One region of the Neobacillus sp. K501 genome, then DNA from elsewhere that is predicted to be linked to it. Evidence: predicted binding sites of a transcription regulator. Region 1 holds the regulator's gene; each other region holds the start of a gene.
The links. The regulator LexA, encoded in region 1, represses DNA repair genes until DNA is damaged. The targets are predictions, from matches to a motif close to CGAACATATGTTCG.
Positions count from the first base shown of each region.

Region 1 (6,485 bases):
CCGAAGTAATGGGCGGCAAATTCATCTTCTATCAAATAAAGCTGATAATTTCTCACCACTTTCCTCCCCTTCGTTGAATCCACTTTCTTTCATTATAAAAAAACACTTCCAAAACATTTGTCTTACGACGCAGAAAACTTTCACTTTTTTTGTCGAATTCAGAAGATTCCTCCAAATACTATTATATTTTAATAATCATTGTATTGTCACCAATGTTGATGTACGTTCATCAAACGTTCAATATGGTATAAGAAACAAAAAAGAACGACTCTAAGAGCCGTTCCTTTTGAAATATTTCATTATTTTTGTAAAAGAGCTTTAACACGAGCTGCAACGTTCCCTACGCTAAAGCCGTATTCTTCCATAATTTTTTCACCAGGGGCAGAAGCTCCGAATTGATCAATTGCCAAGACATCGCCTTCATCACCAGTATATTTATGCCAGCCTAGAGAGGCACCAACTTCGATTCCAAGACGTTTTTTCACACTCTTCGGCAACACAGAGTCCTTGTACTCTTGTGATTGCTGTTCGAAACGATCCCATGATGGCATGCTGACAACAGATACATGAATTCCTTCTCCAGCAAGAGCTTTTTGAGCTTCAACAGCCAAACTCACCTCAGAACCTGTGGCAAGTAATAACGCATCTGGAGTTTCTTTATCCGCAGGAGACAGAACATAAGCCCCTTTAGAAACTCCTTCATAAGCATTTGTGTCAGTGCCTTTTAGTGTTGGAAGACCTTGACGAGTTAAAACAAGAGCCGTTGGCTTATTAGTAGACTCGATGGCAAGTTTCCAAGCTGCTGCTGCTTCATTTCCATCCGCTGGACGAATGAGAGAAAGTCCTGGCATAGCACGTAATGCAGCTATTTGTTCAATTGGTTCGTGAGTCGGACCATCTTCACCAACAGCAATACTGTCATGAGTAAATACATACGTTACAGGAAGTCCCATTAATGCAGCAAGACGAATAGCAGGACGTAAGTAATCAGAGAACACGAAGAAAGTTCCACCGAAGATCTTCACACCACCGTGTAAAGCGATACCGTTCATCGCAGCACCCATCGCAAATTCACGAACACCGAACCAGATGTTTCTGCCTTCATAAGAATCTGGCATATAATCCTTTTCACCTTTAAGCATGGTATTATTAGAACCTGCTAGGTCTGCAGAACCGCCAAATAGGGTAGGAAGATTTTTCGCAATGCTATTTAATACTTCACCTGATGAAGCACGTGTAGCAAGGCTCTTACCTTCACTATAGACAGGAATATCTTTATCCCATCCCTCTGGAAGTTCATTTTTCAAGGCTAATTCAAGTTGAGATGCCAATTCAGGGTACTCATTCTTATACTGAGCGAATTGATCATTCCATTCTTTTTCCTTCTTTTCGCCATTCTCGACAATTTGCTTTTGGAAGTGAGAATAAACTTCTTCCGGCACATGGAAATCTTCTTCAAATGTCCATTTGTACGATTCTTTTGTTAACTTTAATTCATCTGCTCCAAGTGGTGCACCGTGTACTTTAGAAGTTCCAGCACGATTTGGTGAGCCATAACCGATAACGGTTCTTACTTCAATAATCGTTGGACGGTCTAGGTCATTTCTCGCTTCTTCCAAGGCTTTACTAATCTCTTCTAGATTGTTGCCATCCTCAACGCGAAGGTATTGCCAGCCATATGATCCAAAACGTTCCTTAACACTTTCAGAGAACGATTTATTTAAATCTCCATCAAGTGATATATCATTTGAATCATATAACACTACGAGTCGGCCTAATTTCAAATGTCCTGCAAGTGACGCAGCCTCTGCTGATACACCCTCCATTAAGTCGCCATCTCCACAAATACTATATGTATAATGGTTTACAAGCTCATAGTTTTCTTTATTATAAACTCCAGCCATATGGCGCTCTGCCATTGCCATACCTACAGCCATTGCGATACCTTGTCCAAGTGGACCAGTAGTTGCTTCTACACCTTCTGTATGGCCATACTCTGGATGCCCTGGAGTTTTACTTCCCCATTGACGGAACTGTTTTAAATCATCCATTGAAAGGTTATAACCAGATAAATGTAACATGCTGTATAATAACGCTGAGCCATGGCCAGCAGATAAAACAAAGCGGTCACGGTTAAACCATTTAGGATTCTTCGGATTATGGTTCATATAACGTGTCCATAATGCATAGGTCATAGGTGCAGCACCCATTGGCATACCTGGATGTCCCGAGTTAGCTTTTTCAATTGCATCGATTGATAATGTACGAATTGAAGTTACTGATAATGCATCAATAGTATCAAACATTTACTAAATCACTCCTGTTTCACTAGGATAAAAGATAATAACACCATTAATAATAAAGTTCTCCCTCAATTAATTCAACAAATATAGTCAAATTAAGGGTTAAAACACCATATGTTTCTTATTTTGACACATACTAAGCCTCAATATGTAAAAAAAGAAAACGAAGTAAGCGTTTTCCTTTTTTTTAATGGAGATTTTTATTTCGTCTGGCTTTTATTTTTGAAGGTGTTACATCTGTACCATTTGGATCTATTATCGTTGTATTGGTTAACGTTTCTAGCATGGAACTGCGGAAAGTTGACAAATACTCACTTCTTAACGCAGATTGTTCCTTCGCTTCCGCTTCGGTTAATCCAGATGACTTTGCTTTCCTTGCTAATTCATTGATTCTAGCCATTTTTTCTTTTGAGAGCATGAGTTTGACCCTCCTTTCAATACTTGCTGCATAAAGATTAATTTTACTTAAAAAAAGACCATCTGACAAGGCAAATGGTCCACTACTCTTCCTGTTCGGTTTCGAGATGTTCTTGATAACGTCTATGTACAGTTGCTTTTGATATCTTATAACCAAATCCACGAAGTGTCGCCGTAATTTCAGAAAAGGTTAATTCATTTTCTCGCAAACGGATTATTTCGCTAAGCGGAACCTCTATTTTGTCCCGGCCAGAACGCTGCCCTAAATTTTTCAAATTTTTCTCAGGCCTGTATCCTTGACTAACCGCTCTTTTCATTCCACGTTTTATTTTAATATTATGTAGCTTGCGCTGATATTCTTCCACCATTCCGACAATTTGCAGTACCATGGAATCAGACTCTGAAAGCTGCAATTCTCCATTATGTGAAATGGAATAAAGTTTGATGCCTTCTTTTAAAACACAATGCAAAAGAGCGATTTTCGCATTACCTCTTCCAAGTCTCGTTTCATCTTGAATGAGAATTGCTTGTACCGATACATCCTTAATTTGGTCTAACAACTCTAGAATTCCATCCCGTTCTAAATCATAACCGCTAGCCTGTTCCTTAATAATAGAAACAACTTCAAATTGATATTGTTTCGCAAGCTGAATTAATTCTTCTTCCTGACGGATTAATGAGGTTTCCTGTGTTTCCTTATTGGTACTCACACGGCAATAAATAATAGCTTTCATCTACTATTCTCCTGCAGCGCTCGCCAGTTCAGTAGGAAAGGGAACATCTTGGTTTACTGGTATCATAATTTCTTCACCTGGATAGATTTGATCTCCGTCTATATCATTATGCTGTTTGACCCAACTGACAAAATCATTATTCGATAGTGAATGTTGCTCAGAAAATTGATTAGATATTTTCCAAAGAGAATCTCCTTCTGAGATCTTAATCTTTATATATTGATCTTCTTCTGGTGAATTAAATCGTAGAGATAACATAAAGGCTAAAGAGCAGCTTAATACAATAAGTAAAATAGCATAAGAGTATTGGTTCCATATTTTTTTCATTTTCAAAACCCCTTACTAGAATATATGTTCGTTTATTTGTCTTTATTATAATCCGAACGTTTGTTTGATGTCAACAATTAATTCGAACTTATGTTTGTATAAAAAAAACGAACATGATATAATAAAGTTAATAATTACTAGGGCGAGGTGTAACAAAAAATGACAAAAATATCAAAGCGGCAGCAGGATATCCTTGATTTTATTAAAGGGGAAGTTAAGAAAAAAGGTTATCCGCCTTCCGTAAGGGAAATTGGAGAAGCGGTCGGTCTTGCATCGAGTTCAACCGTTCATGGGCACTTAGCTCGTTTAGAAAGTAAAGGCCTTATCAGACGTGACCCAACAAAACCAAGAGCGATTGAAATCCTAGAAATAGATGAACATGTAAGTATTCCTCGAAACAATGTAGTCAACGTTCCTGTTCTAGGGAAAGTAACAGCTGGACTTCCGATTACTGCCATCGAAAACATTGAAGAATATTTCCCTCTTCCAGAAAGACTAGCACCTGCAGATGAGCATGTATTTATGCTAGAAATCATGGGTGAGAGTATGATAGAAGCTGGTATTCTTGATGGGGATTATGTAATCGTAAAGCAGCAGCAAACAGCGAATAATGGGGATATCGTGGTTGCAATGACAGAAGAAGATGAGGCTACATGTAAACGATTCTTTAAAGAAAAAGACTTCATCCGCCTTCAGCCGGAAAACTCTACAATGGATCCTATAATTTTGCGAAATGTTTCGATTTTAGGGAAAGTTATTGGGGTTTATCGTCATATTCATTAATTTTTTAAATAGCAAAAAGTCCAATTCATGTGGAATTGGGCTTTTTATTTATGGTTCAGAACTCCTGATATGACCCTACTAATTGCTTTATTCTCTTTACAGTCACTCCAGACCTCCTGCTGTGACTCAACTACTCACCTTTTCATCTTTTCGGTCACTCCAGACCTCCTGCTGTGACCCTACTACTTGCTTTTTCATCTTTTCGGTCACACAAGTCCACTTTAAATAGAAATAACAAAAAAGACCCAGTATGGAGCCAATCCACACTGAGTCTATTACTATTAATACATACTTAAATACTGTTCGCGCTCCCAAGGATGGACGACGGTGCGGAACATATCCCACTCAATCTCTTTTGCTTCAACGAAGTGCTCGAAGATATGCTCGCCAAGACCGGCAACGATAACTTCGTCAGATTTCAATTGATCTAGAGCTTGAGCAAGAGTTGCTGGAAGATCGATGATTCCTTCCTCGATTCTTTCTTCCTTGCTCATAACATAGATGTTACGATCCACTGGAGCAGGAGGAGTTAATTGATTCTTAATTCCATCTAAACCAGCTTTTAATAGTACTGCCATTGCTAGATATGGATTTGCTGCTGGGTCAACGCTACGGACTTCAACACGAGTACTTAATCCGCGTGATGCCGGAATACGGATAAGTGGAGAACGGTTTCTAGCAGACCATGCAACGTAACAAGGAGCTTCGTAGCCTGGAACAAGACGCTTATAAGAGTTTACAGTTGGATTGGTTACTGCTGTAAAGCTTGGCGCATGCTTCAAGATCCCTGCAATAAATTGGCGAGCCGTATCGCTCATTTGAAGGTTACCTGTTGGTTCGAAGAATGCATTTTCCCCATTTTTGAATAATGAAAGGTTCATGTGCATTCCAGATCCGTTTACACCGTACAATGGTTTTGGCATGAACGTTGCATGCAAGCCGTGTTTACGAGCAATTGTTTTTACAACAAGCTTGAACGTTTGGATTTGGTCACAAGCTGTTAGTGCATCCGCATATTTAAAGTCAATTTCATGCTGACCTGGTGCTACCTCATGGTGAGATGCTTCAATTTCAAAGCCCATTTCTTCAAGTTCAAGAACGATATCACGGCGGCAGTTTTCCCCTAAATCGGTAGGAGCTAAGTCAAAGTAACCGCCTTGGTCATTCAATTCTAATGTAGGCTCACCTTTTTGGTCTAATTTAAATAAGAAGAATTCTGGTTCAGGTCCTAGGTTAAAGTCTGTGAAACCTAAGTCTTCCATTTCTTTTAATACTCTTCTTAAGTTATTACGCGGGTCACCTTCAAATGGTTTACCTTCTGGAGTATAGATATCACAAATCAACCGTGCAACTTTACCTTTTTCAGCTGTCCAAGGGAAAACTACCCAAGTATTTAAATCTGGATAAAGTAACATATCAGATTCTTCGATTCGAACGAAACCTTCGATAGATGAACCATCAAACATCATTTTGTTATCAAGTGCTTTTTCTAATTGACTAATTGGAATCTCTACATTTTTAATTGTTCCGAGAATATCAGTGAACTGTAAACGAATGAACTTAACGTTTTCCTCTACTGCTAATTTCTTAATATCTTCCTTTGTATACTTTGCCATTTTTATTCCCTCCACCTTATATTATAAAAATTTTCTAATGGAAAAATCGTGACATATCACCTTGACGCAACGACGATCGATTAAATCTACCAGCCTGCTGCAATTCTTGACGAAGAAGATTTCTTAGCTGTTCGTCCGTTAATTCTTGTTTGGCTTTTTCATTTACTTGTTGTAAAACATTAGCCTGCTGTTCTTTGATCAATAAAAGCTGCTTGATCCCAGCCATATTCACTCCTTGATCAATTAAATCCTTAATTTCTAGCAGTCTATCAATATCAATAAGACTAAACAATCTCCTGTTTCCA
Region 1 covers NZ_JBSLYA010000001.1:255,440-261,924, forward strand. The annotation lists gene sirA (sporulation inhibitor of replication protein SirA) at 1-56, opposite strand, end outside; gene tkt (transketolase) at 300-2,306, opposite strand; gene ACWM35_RS01215 (DUF896 domain-containing protein) at 2,491-2,721, opposite strand; gene ACWM35_RS01220 (YneB family resolvase-like protein) at 2,804-3,454, opposite strand; gene yneA (cell division suppressor protein YneA) at 3,458-3,781, opposite strand; gene lexA (transcriptional repressor LexA) at 3,941-4,564, shown strand; gene glnA (type I glutamate--ammonia ligase) at 4,846-6,180, opposite strand; gene ACWM35_RS01240 (MerR family transcriptional regulator) at 6,215-6,485, opposite strand, start outside.

Region 2 (6,485 bases), 380 kb from region 1:
TCATCAATTAAGAAATAGTGAAATCTGTTTTGATACAATTCTAGAAGGGACGGGCTGGAGCTAAGCAGTCGGTAACAACCTATCAGCATATCATCAAAATCAAACATGTTTTCACGTGTTTTATATTCCTCGTATTTTTCATAAAGGAATAGAGTCTTTTCTTCCCATTCTGTTTCCGGCTTAACTGCCTGAGGTAATAAAAGTGAATTTTTCCAAAAGCCGATTTGCTGCAGGGCCAAATCAAAAGCAAATTCCTTTTCTGATAAATCGATTTCTTTTCCAGCCTCTTTCAATATCCGATCTCTCTGCCACTCTTTTTTCAGCAGTCGCTCAGAAGACCATTGGCTGCCTTCATGAAACATAAGAATGCGATAAAAAATACTGTGAAAGGTGCCTGTCACCAGTTGATTTATTTTTTCTCTTTTCATTTGCGGATAGGATAGCAGACGGTTTTTCATTTCTCCTGCAGCCTTTGAAGTAAATGTAACGAGCATTATGTTTCGCGGATCAATATTTTTTACTTCAAGCATAAAGGCCGTTCGTGCAGTGAGAACTCGTGTTTTCCCGCTTCCGGCTCCGGCAAGGACCAGCAGGGAACCATCAATTTCAGTGACGGCTGCCGCTTGACTTTTATCGAGAACAACTCCATTGGCTGATAGTTCCATTAAATAAGGGGAGTGCTCTAATTGTGGAACTTCATTAGACTTTTTAAAAGCTATAGAGGTTTCAATTAATTTAGCTGGCCGAAATAAACTGACATTATTGGGTGTATCCACTATGGTTCGCCCCTGCGGTATTCGGAATCCGTTGCGCTCCACATGATTGACTTCCTTGCTATTGGTAGGGATTTCAGGCACGATACAATCCGCTATTTTAGCATTCACATGGCTAAAGTGGGGAAGTTCATGGATTCCTAGAATGAACCGGACCTTTTGCTGACAAACAGGGCAGGATAATTCACCATTTTTTCCTGCTAAATATATTTTTTGATATTGGTCACGTTCTAATTGATCAAGACCAATTCTTCTATTTTGATACATGGCTATTTTCATTGTTCATTCCTCATTATCCAAAAATACGACAATCTTAATCATAACAAAACGTGTGGCTCTCGAAAAGTGGAGGGAAGTGGTCAAAATGAAAAAAGCACTTGTCACGAAAAGGACAAGTGCTTGTCTTTAAAATTTTTTTACCATTGTTTTATGAGGAATTCCTGCGTCTAAGAATTCTTCGGAAACGACTTCATATCCAAGACCAGAGTAGAAAGGGATAGCGTGTGTTTGTGCATTTAATTTTAATTTTTCGACCCCATGTTTGATTGCATGGGCTTCAATTTCATTCATGATGGCTTTTCCTGCACCAGTTTTTCTTGCTTCCTTTAATACGCAAATGCGTTCAACTTTTCCGTAACCATCAACGACACGGAAGCGTCCCGCGCCAATTGGTGAACCGTTTTGGTAAGAAACAAAATGCGTAGCTTCATCCTCATACTGATCAATTTCTTCTTCAGCTGGGACGTTTTGTTCACCTATAAATACGGTTTTTCTTACCGAAAAAGCATCATTAAGTTCATTTTCATTTTCAACAATTTTTACAGTCACGTTTTTATTTATTCCTTTCCAAGACGAAATGTTTCATAGACTGTCCATGAATCATTATCTAGTTGATAAAGTAAATGGAAACGGTCAATTGTTTCTTCATGATTGATTTTTTTCATTCTTAAGGAGCCATAAACATCTGAATGTTCATCGTTAGATAACTTTTGTCCAATGGTAATATGAGGAACAAAGGCATATTCCATATTTTGCTCACTAAATTCTTGGTTAATATCATTATGAAGCTTAGCCAGTTCTTCCGTAGGTTCAACTTTAAAGTAAATAACATTATTTACCGGCTGAAATGAGCTTATTTTGGAAGTCTTTAATGTGAAGGCATTCGTATTGCCTGCAATTTGACGCAGCTTTTCAGCATAGTGCTTGACTTCTTCTTCTGTTGCTTCAAAGGCATTTTTTAAAGTCAAATGTGGAGTAATCAATGCATAATGCGGGTCATAACGTTTACGATAGGAATTAGCTAAATCCTGCAGTTTTTTTGATGGAAAAATAACAACCCCAAATTTCATATGTTTACCTCCAATGAACATGAATTTATCTAAAAATAGACTCGTTACTCCAAAAGTCTTCTAATTATTATAGCAAATTTTCAAAAAATAAGATATGACTAGAACATTGCCTTAAGGGCACGCTTTAAATCGGTTTGCCAATATTTCCAGGTGTGATTTCCATTGAATTCTTCATAAAAATGGCTGAATGACTTTTCATTAAAAGCTTTCGCCAGTTCTCGATTAGGAGTAAGGAAATCACGGATTTCACCTTTTGTGGTTGGAACTTCTGTTTCTTGGTTACCAATAACATGATAGATGTCTAAAAGCTGTGGTTCGCCAAAATTTCTAACTGAGTTTATTATCTCATTATTGACAAACGGTGACTGCAACAACACCTTGCCAAACGTGTGCGGATATTGGAGGGCAGTCATTAGTGACACCGTTGCTCCTAGTGAATCTCCAATCAGTGCTCTTGTAGTACCCATATGATAGGTTGGAAATTCTTTATCGAGATATGGAACTAATTCATGGGCAAGAAAGCGTATGTATGCTGGATTTTGTTCGCCATCAGGATGATACTTTTTCCAGCGGTCCTCTACATTTTTATAGGGTATCCCAATAATGATTAAATTTTCGATTTCCCGCTCGTAAAGATACTCATCTGTTAATCGCCCAATTCGGCCTAGCTGAAAATAATCGCGGCCATCCTGAGCGATTAACAGAGAGTATTTGTATAATGGTGAAAAGTTAGCTGGCAAGTAGACAAGTAGCTGAATTTCTTCTCCCAGCTCTTTGCTTTGAAAGGTCGTTTCTTTAATTGTGCCTCTTGGAAATACCATGTGACAATTCCCCCCATGTTTCGATTGATACATTAGAATTTTATCATATACAAGTTGGAAATGCTCAAGGGGAAAGTATTGTGGTGGGGAGTATGTGTGAAGTTAATGGAGATATCGTTTATTTGGCATGATAGATAGGATATTTTCACGTTTAAAGGTTCGAATCTGTTTACGTAGCAAACAATAGGCGAGGATGTATTCATTATTTACTTCCTTCACAAGCAGCTTCCGTTGGGAAATTTGATTATCCTCAGACAGATAAATCATTTCTAATGGCATTTTTTCTTCGATGGATCGTAATAAAAGCCCTTCCATGTGATCACTCCTTTCTCTATATACTATTAGTATATCCGAACATTCGTTCTTTATTCGGTAGATGTGTAGGAGCAATTAAATAAAATTAGTTGACATTTTTAGCAATTTGAATATAATTAGATTTGTAGCTTAATAAGAGATCTGTTAGCTCAGCTGGGAGAGCGCAACCTTGACAGGGTTGAGGTCGGGGGTTCGAACCCCTCACAGGTCATCAAAAATCCTAATACTCATGTGGTATTAGGATTTTTTGTGTTTAAAGGGTCAGTCTCAATAGGGGACTGACCCTTTCTACGTCTTGGGACCTATATGAAAATCAAGCTTAGGCTCAATTATGAGAAGCTATGAAAAAAGGTAAGATGTAATCAAGAAAGCAAAGGAGGAAAACAAAATGAAAAAATTTGGTTTACTTTTAGCAGGTGGAATCGCAGCAATGGTGTTACTCTCTACAATTGGTCCGATGATTGGATTACTTGTAAGTTTGGGGATTCTTTACTTCATATACAAACAGTTTATTAAAGCTGAAACAACTGGAGGGAAAATTGTCCTAGGAATCTTCGGAGTTATTTTCTTAATGGCTTCTATCTCAAATGCTCCAGCAATCATAGGTGCTGTTGCTGCATATGTACTTTACCTGGTATATAAAAACTGGAACAACAGTAAACGTACCATCGTGAAAGAAGAAACTGATCCATTCGTTAATTTCGAAAAACAATGGAATGAATTAAACAAATATTAATAATAGGAGTGATTTACAATGACAAACTTATTTACTAGAATGAAAAATACGATAATGGCTGATTTACACGAGACACTTGATAAAAAAGAAAGACAAAACCCAATAGCGATGTTGAATCAGTACCTTCGCCAATGTGAGCAGGAAACAGAAAAGGTTAAAACACTGGTTGAACGTCAACATAAATTAAAAGATGAGTTTACAAGAGAACTTTTTCAGGCAGAGAAGTTAGCAGAAAAAAGAAAACATCAGGCGGAAGTCGCTGCAAAAGCAGGGGAGGTAGAGCTTTCTCAATTTGCGGCTGCAGAGTATCAGCAATATACCGAACGTACTGAACGATTAACAGCATCTTTGGAACACGTTAAAGGGCAGCTTGGGGAATTAGAAAGAAAATACGAAGAAATGAAGCATAAGCTGAAAGATATGGATCTTCGCCGCCTGGAGTTAATGGGGCGTGAAAATATTACCAGAGCAAACCATCGTATCAATCAAGTATTGGATTCCAATACTGATAACAATCAATTATTCTCTCGTTTCCAAGAAATTGAAAACTATCTCGATCGCCTAGAACACCAAGTAAACAGTTCTTACTACCGCAGTACCATTGATGCAAGGGTCGAAAAAATTGAAAATGAAATGAAAAAAGAAGAGAGCAAGATGAGTATTTAAGGATACGAAACACATGGATATTTAGTTATTATCCATGTGTTTTTTACTTTTTAAAGGATAATTCCTTTTCTCATCCCGACTGCAACAGCCTCTGCTCGATTATTAACACCAAGTTTTCTAACTACCGAAGTTATATAATCTCGTACAGTAAATTCACTAACCGTCATCCAAGCTGCCATTTCTTTTGTCGAATATCCATTAGCAAGATGCTGAAGTACTTCTGTTTCCCGTTTACTAAGGAGGCTCTTTTCTCGAATCGGCATGAATGGGGAAGAAAAATAATAAGAAAGCAAAGATAAGTAGTTTTTTTCAAATGGGTATTCACCATAATAGCGATCTACTAGAACGCAGCCAACGACAGTATTAAGTAAACTAATTGGGATGATAGCTAATGTTAAATCCAGTTCCTTTAAATATTTGTCAGGAAAATAGTCAAGACTTTCCTCGGTTTTAATAAAAGCAGGCATGTTTCTAATTAATGAATGATAGATTGGAAAAATGGGGCGGACATCCTCCTTTATTCCTCTTATCGACGAAGCCTGATCATTTTCGTACATTAATACCCCTTCACCTAAATGACTTAAGGGTGAGTAGGTAAAGAAGGCGGCTCGTTCGAATGGAAAGAATTCAACACAGCCACGAAGCATTGCCTCAACCTTAATTTTAAGATCGGAGATTCCAGCCATTTTCTTTAAATACTCGTTGACAGCTGTATCCACCATTCGACAATTTTCACCCCTATATTTTCAGTGATTTTAATCATAATACATTCATCTTACAATAGAGTGAAAGTTCTTACAATTTTTTCTGCTACTTTTTGACATATTCCTTAAATAAGTAAGAACTAATCAGAATTGAGGAGGATTGGTTATTCGGAAATAGGATCAATATTTAACAGCAATAATGAATGAGGCTTCAGTCATTATTTATTAAAGCTAAGGGGGAATTTTTTTGAAAGTATTTTCTGAATTAGCACTTCTAAGAAAAGGGAAAGGAGGCTTTTTAATACCTTTACTTGCGGCAATTGTGATTCCACTTATTTATGTCCTTATTTATCTATCGAATCTCTTGGATCCACCCGAAACTTTACCAGATGTACCCGTTGCTGTGGTAAACATGGATATGGGTGCTGAAAATGATGGTGAAAAGCTTACTGTGGGGGATGATCTAGTAAAGGAACTTCAAAAAGAAAAAAAACTGGGATGGGAATTTGTTAGTGAAGAAGATGCCGACCAAGGCTTAAAGGACAATAAGTATTACTTGGTTATAAAAATTCCAGAAGATTTCTCTGAAAGAGCAACCACCGTCATGGATGATAATCCTCAAAAATTACCGCTTGAATATATCCAAAATGAGGGGAAAAGCAGAGTTGTTGCGGATGTAACAAATGGCGCCGTTGAAACAATAAGAGAAACACTGGCAACCAAAGTAACAAAAAAATATGTAAATAATGTATTTACAAGTCTTGGAGATATTGCTGATGGTTATCAGACAGCAGCAGATGGAGCAAATAAGATTCATGATGGATCTACTCAACTCCACGATGGGTCAAGCTTGCTTCATCAGACCTTAACTGGTAAAGCCGGCGACATTCAAACACTAGCTAATGGAGCTAGTGAGCTAGCTGCTGGAACAAAAACACTTCATGCTGGTACTGCCCTATTAAATAGCAGTCTTCAGACAAAATTATCTGATGTCAAAAAACTTGCGGCTGGTGCGAAAGAAATTGAAAAAGGTTTAACCGATTTAAAACCAGGAACGGAAGCCATATTGGGAGGATTAAAGCAGACTCAAGCAGGTACCGTTGGTTTCAAGGAAAAGTTAG
Region 2 covers NZ_JBSLYA010000001.1:632,223-638,707, reverse strand. The annotation lists gene ACWM35_RS03140 (UvrD-helicase domain-containing protein) at 1-1,052, opposite strand, end outside; gene ACWM35_RS03135 (GNAT family N-acetyltransferase) at 1,179-1,601, opposite strand; gene ACWM35_RS03130 (YjcG family protein) at 1,610-2,122, opposite strand; gene ACWM35_RS03125 (alpha/beta hydrolase) at 2,221-2,943, opposite strand; gene ACWM35_RS03120 (WYL domain-containing protein) at 3,046-3,258, opposite strand; tRNA gene ACWM35_RS03115 (tRNA-Val) at 3,397-3,469, shown strand; gene ACWM35_RS03110 (lmo0954 family membrane protein) at 3,647-3,994, shown strand; gene ACWM35_RS03105 (PspA/IM30 family protein) at 4,013-4,660, shown strand; gene ACWM35_RS03100 (response regulator transcription factor) at 4,711-5,382, opposite strand; gene ACWM35_RS03095 (YhgE/Pip domain-containing protein) at 5,612-6,485, shown strand, end outside.
Region 2: a site for LexA is predicted at 3,295-3,308, ahead of ACWM35_RS03120 (WYL domain-containing protein). Genes of this name have one in related genera too.

Region 3 (6,485 bases), on a different contig from region 1:
TTTTGTAGATAGCTAGGAAGATTTTACTAATTTATTAATAGGAATAAGATGGTACAATAATGGATATATAAGACAAATTTCTACATATTTTTTTGATTATTCATTTAATGGAGAATCTAATTGGGAAGGAATACAACGATGAAATTAAAAGGCAAAATGGTTTTGGTAGTAGGAATTACCGTGTTTTTATTTCTAACTCTTCTTTATATTATAATACGACCCTCCATTCTTGAAGATTCTGTTAAATTTGATAAAAGTAATGTGCAAAAAGAACTAGAAACGATTAATCACCAAATCCAATCAAAAAAGGATACTTTAAATAGAACCAACCGTGACTGGGCTGTTTGGGATGAAACGTATTACTATTTACAAGGAGAAAACCCAGAGTATGTTGGTGTCAATCTCCAAGACGATACATTTGATAATAATTTGATTAACTATATGATATTTTTAGATTCTGAAAACCACCTAGTTGATCAAAAGGGCTATGATTACATACAAAAGAAGCCAATTGAATTAGGTAGTGATTTCTACCAAATTTTCTTGCCTATTTTATCATCTGATAAAATGAACAGCTCCCAGTTGGTAATGTCGGATCTTGGGTTAACCATGAATTCAATTCGATCGGTCTATAAAAGTAATGGCAAAGGTGAATCGGCAGGAACGTTAATCATGGGAAAAATGGTAAATGCGTCTTTTATAAAAAGACTAGGGGAAGGCCTTTCCCTAGATCTCTCTTTTAAGCAAGTCAAACCCACGAACTCTCATTTAACGAACGTTACACAAATATCTGAAAAAAAAATAAAAGGCTCTTTCTACATAAAAGATTATTCGGAAAAAGAAACATTTGAAATCAGTTTTATCAGCAATAGGGATTTTTATATACAAAAAAAATCGAGCATTAAACAATTGTCAAAGACCGTATTATTTACTGGTTTATTCTTTATCCTGTTGATCACTGTTTTACTTAACCAATTTATTCTATCTCGTGTTCAAGGATTATCCTTTCAATTGATGGAAATCCAAGAAAATAAAAAGGTTAATTCTAGAATTAAAATAAGTAAAGGTCATAAAGACGAATTAACCGATCTCGAACATTCGATAAATAGAATGCTAACCTCACTCGAGGAGAAGCATAATGAAATTGTGCAGCTGGCTTACTATGATCAACTGACATTAATTCCAAACCGCTATTCATTATTTAGGCAATTTACCCGAATTACTGCTGCTTACGAAGGGAAACTGGCAATTTTGTTTTTTGACCTCGATGGCTTTAAAAAGGTCAATGATTCTATGGGTCATAAAACAGGAGATGCATTGTTACAGAGTGTATGTGAGCGGGTGCTTCCGATCATTAAGCAACATAATGGAATAATGGCCAGATATGGTGGCGATGAATTTATTATTTTATTAAAATATCATGAGAAATCCGAATTAGAGTCTTTCATTGAGAAGCTCTTGCAGGAAGTCGGTAAGGAATATCTATTAAGCACTTATAAAGCCTCTGTAACCGCGAGCATTGGGGTTAGCAGTTATCCGCAGGATGGTCAAATGTTAGAGCAGTTACTACAAAAAGCGGATATTGCTCTACATGAAGCAAAAAAAAATGGAAAGAATCAATTTGTTTTTTATCAAGATCTTACAACCAATCGTAATTATATTAATTTACTAGAATTAGAGAATGATTTGAAATTCGCTTTAGGAAAGAATCAATTTGAAATCTACTATCAAACGATTGTCTGTGGCAAGTCACATAGAATATCTGGGGTGGAAGCTCTCTTACGCTGGCATCATCCGGACAAGGGAATGATTTCTCCAGCTGTATTTATCCCAATAGCAGAGGAAACGGGATTAATGCCAGCGATTGGAGAATGGGTCCTAGTTGAGGCTGTGAAGCAGATTAGTGAATTGCACCAAAAGGGCTTTGAAGATTTGACTTTGTCTGTGAATGTATCAAAATCCCAAATGAAGGATTCTCGCTTTATTAGAAAGCTTGATCAAGTCCTGACGGAGTCAAACTTTCCACCTTCCTTATTGCAAATTGAAATTACGGAAAGTGATGTTAATAATGAATTAGCAGAAATACAACGTTTTTCACATGAGCTGAAGAAAAGGAAGGTCAAGTTGGCATTGGATGATTTCGGGGTAGGTACATCTGCTCTCGTTTATTTAAAAGAACTTCCAATTGATGTGATTAAAATTGACCGGAACTTTATTAAGAATGTCCCGAGTGAGACTTTTGATACGCTCCTTTTATCCGGTATTTTTGAAGTTATCACAGGGCTAAATTTAGAGGTTGTAATTGAAGGGGTTGAGTCCGAGGAACAATTGGATTATATTTCTTTCCATTTTAACTCGATGATCCAGGGCTTTTACTTTAGCCGCCCAATGCCGTTCACCATTCTTGAAAAGGAATTTTTTGAATTGGAAAAGAGCGAAACGGGTTCCTTGATTTCTTAAAAAAATAATCATTTATGTTGCTTTTTATTAAATATATTTTTAGAATTAATAAACAGAAAACAATGAATGAGGTGTACCCATTGGAAGAGGTTTTTAGATACTTATCGGCGTTTATTTTGCCAGGATTGCTTGTCTTGCTTTTCACCCGGGTCACATATAATCGGTTCATCGGTCTTGGATTAACGGTTGGACTCATTGCTGCTTCTGTTTATAAAGGGTATACAAACACATTTGCACTTATCGTTATCGATTCTTTTTCATTAACAGCCGGTTTCTGGCTGGCGCTAAAACTGAAACCAAAGCTAGTGTCCTCAAAGTCTGTCGAGTAATTGACAGACTTTTTTGTGTGCTTGGCGAGTAAATCGTCGAGCCTCGCGGGTAAATTGGGAAAAACCGAACTCGCGAGTAAATGGTGGAATCTCGCGAGTAAAACCGAGAAATCCGCGAGTACCTAGGCCACTCTACAAGTAAATGATAAAAAACGAATATTCGTTCGCATATTATTGGTTTGTTTTTAGGGAATTGTGTTAAAATGGTAATATATTGTTTCGAAAATACATTTTTCAGGCAATGCATGTCTGAAAGGTGTTTGAACGGGAGGGAGATCGTGTGAAGGATCAATTTGAATTAGTCTCGAAGTACTCGCCGCAGGGGGACCAGCCGGAAGCGATTCGTCAGTTAGTCGCAGGCATCAATAATAACCAACGTTACCAAACACTTCTTGGTGCAACCGGGACGGGTAAGACATTTACGGTTTCCAATGTCATTAAAGAAATCAATAAACCGACACTTGTCATTGCCCATAATAAAACATTGGCTGGGCAGCTTTATAGTGAGTTTAAGGAATTTTTTCCAAACAATGCTGTTGAATATTTTGTCAGCTACTACGATTACTATCAGCCTGAAGCCTATGTTCCACAAACGGATACCTTCATTGAAAAAGACGCTAGTATTAATGATGAAATTGATAAACTTCGCCACTCTGCAACATCCGCGTTGTTTGAGCGTAAAGATGTCATTATCATCGCCAGTGTCTCCTGTATTTATGGCCTCGGTTCGCCAGAGGAATATCGGGAAATGGTGTTATCCCTTAGAACGGGAATGGAGATCGAGCGCAATAAGCTTCTTCACCGCTTAGTGGATATCCAATATGAACGGAATGATATTGATTTTAAGCGCGGAACGTTTCGTGTCCGTGGTGATGTGGTGGAGATTTTCCCTGTTTCACGGGATGAGCATTGTATGCGAGTTGAATTTTTCGGTGATGAAATCGATCGCATTCGTGAAGTCGATGCCTTGACAGGTGAAATCATCGGTGAACGCGAACATGTCGCGATTTTCCCAGCATCCCACTTCGTTACGAGAGAAGAAAAGATGCGGGTTGCGATTGAAAATATTGAAAAAGAACTCGAGGAGCGGCTTGAAGAGCTACGTGAAGACAATAAATTGCTCGAAGCGCAGAGAATCGAACAGCGCACCCGTTATGACCTTGAAATGATGCGTGAAATGGGTTTTTGCTCGGGAATTGAAAATTACTCAAGACACCTAACCCTAAGACCTGCAGGCTCAACCCCATATACACTCTTGGATTATTTTCCAGAAGATTTTCTACTTGTCATTGATGAGTCGCATGTGACTTTGCCGCAAGTAAGAGGGATGTTCAACGGGGATAAGGCACGCAAGCAGGTGCTTGTCGACCACGGCTTCCGTTTGCCATCCGCACTTGATAATCGGCCATTGACATTCGATGAGTTTGAAAAGCATGTCCATAATGCCATCTTTGTATCGGCAACTCCTGGTCCCTACGAGCTGGAGCACACACCGGATATGATTCAGCAAATTATCCGTCCAACAGGTTTACTTGATCCAACGATAGAGGTTCGACCAATCGAAGGACAAATCGATGACTTAATCGGTGAAATTCAAGATCGCGTGCTGAAGAATGAGCGTGTGCTCATCACAACCTTAACGAAGAAAATGTCTGAGGACTTAACGGACTATCTTAAAGAAATCGGCATTAAGGTTCAATACCTGCACTCAGAGGTTAAGACGCTGGAAAGGATTGAAATCATTCGAGAGCTCCGCCTAGGTAAATACGATGTTCTGGTAGGGATCAACCTGCTTAGGGAGGGCCTGGATATCCCAGAGGTTTCGCTGATTGCGATACTGGATGCCGACAAAGAAGGCTTCCTGCGCTCGGAGCGTTCGTTAATTCAAACGATTGGCCGGGCAGCCCGTAACGCCAATGGTCATGTCATTATGTACGCAGATAAAATGACGAATTCGATGGAGCTGGCGATTAGTGAAACAAAGCGCCGCCGGGCAATCCAAGAGGAATATAACTTAAAACATGGAATCACACCGCAAACGATTCAAAAGGAAATTCGTGATGTGATTCGTGCCACTCAAGCTGCTGAAGAGCAAGAGGATTACAAACCAGCAGCATCATTCGGCAAAATGTCTAAGAAAGAAAAAGATAAATTGATTGCGACGATGGAAAAAGAAATGAAGGAAGAAGCGAAGGCGCTTAACTTTGAGCGTGCTGCTGAGCTTCGTGACCTGATTTTGGAATTGAGAGCGGAAGGATAACAAAAACATGGCAATGGATAAGATTACGATTAAAGGAGCTAGGGCTCACAATTTAAAAAATATTGATATCACCATTCCGAGAGATAAACTGGTTGTTTTAACAGGACTTTCTGGTTCTGGAAAGTCCTCGCTTGCTTTTGATACGATTTACGCTGAAGGACAGCGGCGTTATGTCGAATCGCTGTCTGCCTATGCACGCCAATTTTTAGGTCAAATGGATAAACCAGATGTCGATAAGATTGAGGGATTATCTCCGGCTATCTCCATTGATCAAAAAACCACAAGCCGTAATCCTCGTTCCACAGTTGGAACGGTAACAGAGATTTATGATTATTTAAGATTATTATATGCCCGAGTAGGCAGACCTACCTGCCCGATTCATAACATAGAAATTTCCTCACAAACGATTGAGCAAATGGTGGACCGAATCTTAGAATATCCGGAACGAACCAAAATGCAAATTCTTGCACCGGTCATTTCAGGCCGAAAAGGGGCACATGTTAAAGTCTTTGAGGATATAAAAAAGCAAGGATTTGTTCGAGTTCGTGTCGATGGAGAAATGCTCGATCTCGGTGAAGACATTGAACTTGAGAAAAATAAAAAACATTCCATTGAAGTGGTTGTTGACCGGATTGTGGTCAAGGAAGGTGTTTCAGCAAGGGTTGCGGATTCGCTTGAAACCGCATTGCGCTTAGGAGAAGGCAAAGTAATTGTGGATGTAATCGGCGAAGAGGAACTCCTTTTCAGTGAAAACCATGCCTGTCCTCATTGTGGCTTTTCGATTGGTGAGTTAGAGCCGAGGATGTTCTCCTTTAACAGCCCATTTGGAGCCTGTCCAGATTGTGATGGTCTTGGATCGAAACAAGAGGTTGACTTCGATCTTGTTATTCCTAATAAGGAATTAACTTTAAAGCAGCATGCCATTGCTCCATGGGAACCGACTAGCTCGCAGTACTACCCGCAGCTACTTGAGGCTGTCTGCCAGCATTTTGGAGTTGATATGGATACGCCGGTACAGGATATTCCGAATCATTTATTGGATAAAGTGTTATATGGATCCAAGGGTGAAAAAATATACTTCCGCTATGAGAACGATTTTGGCCAGATTCGTGAAGGCCATATTGAGTTCGAGGGGGTACTTCGCAATGTTGAACGACGCTTCAAAGAAACCAGCTCCGATTACATTCGTGAGCAAATGGAAAAATACATGGCGGAGCAGCCATGCCCAACTTGTAATGGGTTTCGTTTGAAGCAGGAAACCCTTGCTGTCCTGATAAATGGTCGTCATATCTCTCATATTACAGAGTTATCGATTGAGGAAACGCAAAAGTTCTTTTCGGAATTAAAATTGACGGAAAAGGAAATGCAAATTGCAAAATTAATTTTCCAAGAAATCAACGAACGATTAGGATTCCTAGTCAATGTCGGACTTGAAT
Region 3 covers NZ_JBSLYA010000009.1:69,358-75,842, forward strand. The annotation lists gene ACWM35_RS18975 (EAL domain-containing protein) at 121-2,460, shown strand; gene ACWM35_RS18980 (CsbA family protein) at 2,541-2,789, shown strand; gene uvrB (excinuclease ABC subunit UvrB) at 3,070-5,049, shown strand; gene uvrA (excinuclease ABC subunit UvrA) at 5,057-6,485, shown strand, end outside.
Region 3: a site for LexA is predicted at 2,943-2,956, ahead of uvrB (excinuclease ABC subunit UvrB). Genes of this name have one in related genera too.